DNA from 2 places in the Dyadobacter chenwenxiniae genome. Region 2 is predicted to be linked to the other one. Evidence: riboswitches for the same ligand, from Rfam matches in the RefSeq annotation. Region 2 holds a riboswitch; the other holds the start of a gene.
What was found. Region 2 has a riboswitch for cobalamin ahead of MUK70_RS09950 (cobyrinic acid a,c-diamide synthase CobB). Riboswitches for the same ligand answer to the same signal wherever they lie in the genome.

Region 1 (4,424 bases), 2.7 Mb from region 2:
GAGTTGGTGTACGCCTCGGCCGCCTTCGGAAATGAATTCGAATTTTTTGTCTCCTAGCATGATGGCCTTTTTCTGTTCTGCGTTGAGCTTTACGGCGTAATATTTGCGGTTGACGTATTCGACTACGGCTTTGTTTTTGAATGTTTCGCGGTCCATCACTTTGCACCAGCCACACCAATCTGTGTACACGTCGATTAAAACCTTTCTCGGCTCTTTCTGAATTTTGGCGTAAGCTTCTTTTATTGTCAACCATTGAATGCCTTCCGCAGGCCGATTTCCATCGGATTTGAAACCCGTTGCCACCGTAAGCATGACAAAAAACAGAAAAAGGGATGTAGCGGATCTTTTCATAACTTCATTTGATTTCAATAAGTTAACAATTTTCATTGCGGAATAATTGTGCTGAATGCCTGACTTATTCCAGATCATCGGCAACCGTAGGCTTTCTTTTTGCCAGGGAAACCATAATCCCTCCTGCCACAATCAGCAACATGCCCGTCAGCATTGAGAACGACGGAATGGCTTCTCCCATCAGAAAACCAATTAAAACCGAAAACAGAATATTGGAATAACCAATGGCCGCAACGCGCCCGGCTTTGTCATAGGTGAATGATTGGGTTAACATTCTTTGCCCCATCAATGCTGTTAACCCGAGTGCCAGAAACCCGAGCCAGTGCGAAATGTTAGTGGGCCAGGTGAATGTCCCAATCAGGAAATCCAGATTTTCCATCGGATAATACGTCCCTACCAGCATGGAAATAATGGGCATTACAATGCCACTCAGCATAAAAGAAAGAATGATAGCCCGGGTGTCATAAACAACGCCTAACTGCCTGATTGATAAATAAGAAATAGCAGTCAGCAATGCATTACCCAACCCCAGCGCATTATCGCGGAGCGAAATCGAAAGATCTGGCCGGAAAACGAACATAATGCCTGTAAAGCCCACAAAAATAGCAGCCCATTCGCGCGAATTCAGCGTTTCGCCTATCAACAGCCAGGATAGCAATGCGAGAAAAATGGGATAGGTGTATTGATAAGTGGAAGCACGGCCCAATCCTAATGTTTGGATCGCATAAAAGAGCATATAAAGCGACAACGTGCCCACAACGCCGCGAAAAATAAGCAGGCCCAGTTTGCCTCCCTGTTGTCGGATCGGGCGGCGCCAAATGCTGGTCACCACAAACACAACGCCTACAATGTTCCTGAAAAATACCAGCTGCACAATGTGAAAATCGCGGCCCAGCCACTTGGAAATGGCCGATGTAAGAGAAAAGAAAAACGCCGCGCCCAGCATAAGGTAAATGCCTTTATGCGAAGAAGTTACAGTGAGTTTTTGAGCAGAAGCAGCCAAAAGGGGTAAAGATTTTGACCAAATATAAAGCATATCGCACAGAGTTGGAAGTCCGGCCAATTTCCTAACTTTGCACCTTTGGCGCCATAAGCGGCTTCAATGCCGCGATAAGGCTTAATAGGGAATTCCGTTGAACCGGAAGCTGTCCCCGCAACTGTGAGTCTGTTTATATTGATCCAATCCCCAATGCCACTGTTCCACGAACGGGAAGGCCATGGATCGAGAGACGAGCCAGGAGACCTGCCAAAACTGGATTCATCAAATTTGCTTTCGGAGGAAAAGCAATGCTGACGATGCTACATATCTGACACAGCGTGATTATTGACAGGAAGTTTTTCATGGCTTTGGCCATTGCCGCTTGGGTATTGTGTCCACAAATACTTCTGGCACAACGCGATAGCATTCGCCTGGAACCTGTGGTGATAAAAGGTTTTGTTCCTGAAAAATTCATGAGCGGACTTAAAATCCAAAAGTTAGATTCAACGTCGCTAAACCTTTTCCGCTTCCAAAATATCAGCGACCTGCTCTCACTTTACACGCCGATCGCATTTAAAAATTATGGCCCCGGGCAATTAAACACGGCTTCTTTTCGTGGAACGTCGGCGAACCATACGGCTGTGTTATGGAACGGCCTGAACATTAATTCACCTATTTTGGGGCAAACCGACTTTTCGACCATTCCCGTTGCAGGCTTTGATCAGCTTGCTGTACAATACGGTTCTGCGGCGAGCATTGTCGGCAGCGATGCGGTGGGTGGGAGCATTCTGCTGGGAAGCACTCCTTCGAAGCAGCCTTTGCAGGTTTCGATAGGCCGTCAGCAGGAAAGTTTTAATAACCACCAAACCCAGGTTACGGCCCGATATACGGCAGTAATCAATGATCGGTGGACCTTTTCGGGCAAAACAAATGTATATGACGGCCGTATGAACAACGATTTCCCTTATTCGGAGCGAAATCAATACACCGTTCTGCCGTCAACTTCTTTCCAGCGCGGTTTGGTGCAGGATTTGTTTTTCAATTCAAAAAACGATCATCAGATCTCGGCACACGTGTGGCTGACCCGGAACCGGCTCACATTAACGCCCGAAGATAAAGCGGGTCGTGAGCTGACTTTAACAGAAGCTTACCGGACCATGCTGCGCTATAATTACAAAGAAATCACATTCCGGGCTTCGTGGGTAAGGGACATTATTGATTATGCCAAAGGCGATTACAGTCAGTTGGATCACGCCGTGACCGACAAGTTTTCGAACCGCATTGAACGTGATTTTCAGTTTAATGCGTTCCAGATCAAAGCAGGTGGCGAATTGGCACATTACCGGGCGCAGGTGGCGGGTTATGATAAAGAATTGGTTACCGAAAATCGCGGCGACCTCTTTTTGCTCACGCGCTGGCAACCCACGAATCGCATAATCGTTTCTGCCAATTTGAGACAAGCATTTGTCACAAAATTCGATCCGCCATTTACGCCCTCACTGGGAGCGGAATATGTTTTGGCGCAAAAAGAAACTTATAATTTGAAATTCAAAGGTTCAATCGGACGGAGTTATCGCGTGCCAACATTGAATGAGCGCTTTTGGAAAGAAATGGGAAACCCGGAAATCAGGCCGGAGACGGGTTGGAATAAGGAAGTTGGTCTTGAACAAAACTTCACTTCCCCCTTGAACCACACTTTTTCTGCTTCAATAACTGCATACCACAACCGTATCAAGGACTGGACTTATTGGAATCCGGGAAAAAGTTATCGCGTTGAAAATTTACAGCAAGTGCTAGCCCGCGGCATTGAAGTGCTGGCTGGCTGGCGTTTCGATGTAAGCAACTGGAAGTCAGGAGCTAACATTGGATATACTCTCAACAAAAGCGCTCAGGAAAAAGCCTATGATGCTTATTCCTCGGACATTATTGGCAAGCAACTTGTGTTTGTGCCTGTTCATTCCGGAAATTTGAATGCATTTGTTCAATACAAGAATACCAGAATTACAGCCCAGGCGCAGGCGGTCAGCAAGCGGTTCAGCACATTTGATAATTCACAAATCTTGGATGGTTATACGCTTACAAATTTGCTGGCAGAGCATACTTTTGTTTGGGATAAAATAAAAATGCGCTTGCAGGGACAGATCAATAACGTTGCAAACACGTTCTATTTAAATGTGAGGAACAATGCAATGCCGGGAAGGAGCTTTGCATTGAGTTTGATTTTAATGTATGATCCGCCAAAAAATCGCTGATTGATCTTAGCCGGTTAAGTGGCAAAAATGTTTACAACTAATAAAACAAAAAATGAAAAAACAGTTATTCAGATTAGCAGCATTTACATCTTTATCCCTTTTCGCATGGTCGTGTAACCAAAGCGACCCCACTCCGAAAGGTGATTATATCCAGGGCGTTTTTGTGGTTAATGAAGGTAATTTTTCCCAAAATAACGGAGCCATTTCGTTCTTTACCAGAGAGCAAACTACTGCACAGGCGGACATTTTTTCGGCAGCTAATGGCACTGCATTAAAAGGCGGAGTACAGGGTTATGCCGCATCCGGCGAAACCGGGATCATTCTCGTGGATAATATGTCTGCCGGACAAGATAAGGTTGAAATTGTAAACAGCAATACATTTAAGACCATCGCCAGCATTGGCACACCCGACATTGAGAATCCGAGAGAAGTGGTTTTTGGCAGTAATAACAAAGCTTACGTTTCATGCTGGGGAACCAATGCAGATCAAAAATTCACAACGGGTTATGTGGCTGTGGTGGATTTGCTTACCAATAAAGTGACCAAGCGTATTGACATTGCGTCAGGCGGCCCTGAAAACCTGGTTTTTAATAACGGCAAACTCTTCGTGGGAACGGTTTCTTATGGCAAAGGCAAAACGCTGAGCATTATCAACACGACCACAAATGCAATTGACAAAACGCTTTCCTTCGAAAACGCGCCAAACCCAGTCGGCATTGATGCCGATGGAAAGCTTTGGGTGAATGATGGCATCAAGGTCATCAAAATGAACCCTGATTCTTACAATGCAGAAGCAACATTGACAATAGGCAGCGATGCAACCAAATTCGCGGATAAGTTTA
Region 2 (4,424 bases):
CCACGTGAACCGACTCATGATCAAAATACTGGAAAGCGATCGGCTTGCCTGAAACCGGGTCAGCCGCTTTCAAAGAAGATGTAAAAACCGGCAACACATTCACATTCCGGCTTTCAAGCGACCGGATCATTGCATCCACAAAATGCGTGTTTCCGCTGATCCAGTGTGCGCGATAAAAGGTGATTGCAACCGTTGGGAAAGCCGGATTTTTGTATTTCAACCAATCCGTAATGTCTGCGTTTTCAGGAAGGTCGGGATGGTAAATTCCATGTTCGGGCAGCTGAACCGCAGGTTCTGCCCCGAAACCCGTCATCAGCAAATGATCAGACAGATAGCAAAGCAATGAAGTAAAGTTGGCGTAACCGCCCGTTTGCAGATAGTTTAATGTTTCTTGCAAAATAACAGGCGAAACAGTGGAGACGGCTGCGAAGTCGGGATTTAATTCACCGGTCCCGCTTACGATGATCAAATGTTGTTGCCGCTCCCTGGCAAGCCTGACCAGCTCGCCATAACCCGGGATACTGCTTAATCTGCCATGGATGCGGATCACAATGATCTGTGCTTCGGCCAGTTCCCTGGTCAGCAACTGCTGCATTTGTTCTTCACTTTTCACGGCCAGCAAACTGATTCCCATTGTTTTAGGAAAGTCATCTGGCAATATTTCCATGGCGCGGTTTAATGTCAGCAAATCCGTGTCCGCATGTGTCATAAACACAATGCCTTCTGTTGGCAATGCTGCTTGTCCGCTGATCGTGGCCGTTTCTGAGCCTTTCCAAGTGTAGAATTGGAACACATATTCGGCCAGATCGGACGGTGGAACGAGATAGCGGTCGGCTTTCACCATGCTTTCGATATAATCGAAAATCGCGATGATCTGCCAGTCGTTGTTAATGGAATGAAACCACACCGAATGCCCGTCAAACAACAGAGTAACCACATTCGCCAGCGTGCACGGCCCGAGGCAGCCCCCTTTGGTCATATGCACTACATTGCGCAGCTTCCTTTTGAGCCACTCACTTTTGTACAATTCCACGGGAATCGCAGCATAACCCCGGTCCGTGCGACCGCAGCAGCAGGCGTTGTAGCAATACGACAAATGCCCCCGCCGCTGCACAAGGTTAATCGCTTTTCCGTCCGCACGGGTGATACGCTGTCGTTTGGTTGTCATTTTTTTGCTGTCGGCTTTCGGCTATTGGCCGTCGGCATTTTTTATTTTATGGCTAATAGATTTTGTATAAATGACTCATTATCTGCCCAGTACAAATGCATGTAGGAGGCGTATGTGTTGTATTTTCCGTAAATTTTTGTGTCTGTTTCAATTCCTTTTGCGTTCGTGACGGGCATACTTTGCGGCTGCATCTCGTTGTCAATGAGGTTACTGTAATGAAATTCGTGGCCTTTGATTTCTATATTATTCCAATCGGCGATGCGGTAACCCAATGTCATTTTTGCACTTTGCATGGAGGTGGTGCAATCCAGGACGCCAACCATTGGAAATGTTTCGCCATATTGATCTGTAAGGTTTTTTGCCAGATACATCATACCGCCGCATTCTGCCAGCGTTCGATTGCCTTTTTCACAATAATCTTTAAGACTGGCCCGCATAGACGTGTTTTCACTCAGTTTTTCCGCAAATAATTCGGGATAACCACCTGGTAAATAGAGGAAATCGGTTTCCGGCAAAACGTTATCATGCAGCGGACTAAACCAAGTGATCTCGCCAAAACGTGACAGTAATTTTATATTTTCCTGATATAAAAATGTGAAGGCTTCGTCCCTCGCAATGCTGATTTTCAGGTTCGCCAGTTTCGTATCTGACTTACTATTATGATCCGGATTTTCCTGGTCACCGCGCTGTGTAATTTCCAGCAACCGGTCGAGATCGACGGTTTTGGGAAGCGTTTCCGCCAGGTTTGCAATGATCTGCTCATAATTTGTCTCGGCAGAAATGTGCAGGCCCAGATGCCGCGAAGGAATGCTTAATGTATTGTTTTGGGGAAGATAACCCAATGCTTCCACGCCCACATCCGTGCACGCATCTTTCAAAAACCGGTAATGCGACGGCGTGCTCACAAAATTGAAGATTACGCCGACCACACGAACCCGCCTGTCAAAATTTTTAAAACCAAACAAAAGCGGAGCCGCCGAGTAAGCCATGGATTTCGCATTAACGACCAGAATTACCGGGATAGCAAGCAACTGCGCGATATCCGCGCTGCTGCCCCGCATTTTATCAGACCCATCAAAAAGTCCCATCACGCCCTCTGTCACAGAAACATCCGCCACAGAACTGTATTTGGCATAAATTCCCTGCACATGCGTTTCTGAGGACATGAATGTGTCCAGATTAACACTCTGCTTCCCCGCCGCCGCTGTATGGTGAATGGGATCAATGTAATCCGGCCCGCATTTAAAAGGCTGAACTTCTAAACCTCTGTTTTTCAAAGCACGCAGCAATGCCAGCGTAATCGTGGTTTTACCGGAGTTGCTCGATGGAGCGGAGATCAGGAAGTGGGATTTCGTTAATGTCATTTCTTACAAACCATATTTGACAATTAACAAAAAGCCTATGGTCGCTCCCGGTAAGAATGATCGGAGAGGGATGTTACTGCGCTCAGCGCGGACGCCGTCGGTTCGCGGACAGCAGTTTTGTGGCATTTGCATACTTTTAACTTATTTCAGGTGAGTTAAAAGCTCTTGCAGCATTTTAAAATGCAAACGAAAAGAAGACGAAAAGAGAGAGATCGGGCAGATTGCACCCGAAAATCACGGTTCAAAAAACCGGACATATCCAGACCAGACGAAGCTTCATTTCGCGGAAGCATTTGTCAACAAAAAAAGGCAGGTCTCCTGACTTGTAACATTCACATCATCCTTCCCGGGGAGTTAATTTTGAATGATTGAATGAGTGAATAAAAAAACATTCAGTCATTCAATCATTCACTCATTCAGTCATTAAATCATTGCCCCGGTGGATATCATTCGATGTAAACTTTGGTTACTTACAGTTGCGCGACAGCTCGTGATTTGCACACGATTCCCTATTAATTCACGTGGTTAGTAAAACCTTTTCCTGTTGGAAAAATAAAGCAAAGAACTATTTCAAGGCTGCAAAAGTAGGGGAATAATCGTTTTTATCGTTGCGTAAAACAAAAAAACTCCATCTTTGCGGCTCAATTGGTTCACGTCTCCGGGCGTGATGAAAAGGGAATCCGGTGAAAATCCGGAGCAGTACCCGCTGCTGTAAGTTCAAATAAAGCGCTGTAACAAGATTGCCACTGGGGTTGATTAATGTTGAATGACTGAATGAGTGAATAAAAAACATTCAGTCATTCACTCATTCAGTCATTCACTCATTAAAAAAACTCCCCGGGAAGGCGTTGCTGCGGAACGAGTCAGAAGACCTGCCAGTCGATATTTTTATCCGGATTGCTTTCGGGAAGAAAGGCAATAGGACGATGGTAATGGCTTCTTTGTGGGCCGTTGCCTGCTCCTGCATTGTTCCCTGAGTTTTTCGAGATAAGCATTTTTCACTTATCTAAACTGCCACGAAAAACGAATGGTGAACATTCTCCTCATTGACTCTCTGTTACTTGGCATCCAGCATTCCTTCGAACCCGACCATATGGCGGCGGTTTCGGTGCTGGCGAGCGAGGATGCTAAAAGCCCGCGCCAGCGCTGGAAATTAATCTGGCGATCGTCCCACTGGGCACTCGGACATTCTTTCACCTTGATCCTTTTCGCGGTGCTGGTCCTGCTGCTGAAATCGTCTGTCACACTTGACATCTCCGAGAAGGTGGAGCTGCTCGTCGGGCCGCTGATGATCTGGCTGGGCTTGGTGGCAATCCGCCGGAACTTTTTGAAGGACAAGACATTACAATTGCCCAATCCACAACAAAAATTGAGCCGCGCTTTTTGGGTAGGCATGGTGCACGGACTTGCGGGAACGGGCGGCGCCTGCGCGGTGGCGCTTACGCTTGCAGCAAGCGACACGTCCGCGGCTGTCTGGATCATTATCCTGCAAAGTGCCGGGATTATTCTCTCCATGTCTGCGTATGGCTATTTTTTTGCGACTTCTATCAATCGCTTCGGAGGCAAAAGGGAGACATTTCTCAAAGTCATTAACTACGTTGTAGGCACATTTTCAATCGTTATCGGAGCAATCACTTTATATGAATCCCTTGCATAAAACTTTACAATTATCCGTTTCCTGCCTGGCATTAGCGGGCTGTATTTCTGTTTCCGCCCAGGTCGCACCAACCGATTCGGCAGACGCGAATCTGCTGAATCCAATCGTGGTTACGGCGACGCGTTTTGACACACAAAAAGAAAGGATTGCCCAAAAAATCGACCTCATTTCTTCCGAAGACATCCGCCTCACGCCGGCGCAGGACCTGACCGACATTGTCCGCAAATCAGCGGCT

Region 1: another riboswitch for cobalamin. It lies ahead of MUK70_RS22090 (TonB-dependent receptor plug domain-containing protein); the one in region 2 lies ahead of MUK70_RS09950 (cobyrinic acid a,c-diamide synthase CobB).

The regions. Positions count from the first base shown of each region.
Region 1 is NZ_CP094997.1:5,174,828-5,179,251, forward strand. Features, by position in the region: gene MUK70_RS22080 (thioredoxin family protein) at 1-351, opposite strand, end outside; gene MUK70_RS22085 (DMT family transporter) at 416-1,387, opposite strand; cobalamin riboswitch at 1,417-1,616, shown strand; gene MUK70_RS22090 (TonB-dependent receptor plug domain-containing protein) at 1,693-3,582, shown strand; gene MUK70_RS22095 (DUF5074 domain-containing protein) at 3,635-4,424, shown strand, end outside.
Region 2 is NZ_CP094997.1:2,431,561-2,435,984, forward strand. Features, by position in the region: gene cobN (cobaltochelatase subunit CobN) at 1-1,168, opposite strand, end outside; gene MUK70_RS09950 (cobyrinic acid a,c-diamide synthase CobB) at 1,210-2,532, opposite strand; cobalamin riboswitch at 2,824-3,086, opposite strand; cobalamin riboswitch at 3,162-3,426, shown strand; gene MUK70_RS30815 (hypothetical protein) at 3,396-3,527, opposite strand; gene MUK70_RS09955 (cytochrome c biogenesis protein CcdA) at 3,560-4,189, shown strand; gene MUK70_RS09960 (TonB-dependent receptor plug domain-containing protein) at 4,173-4,424, shown strand, end outside.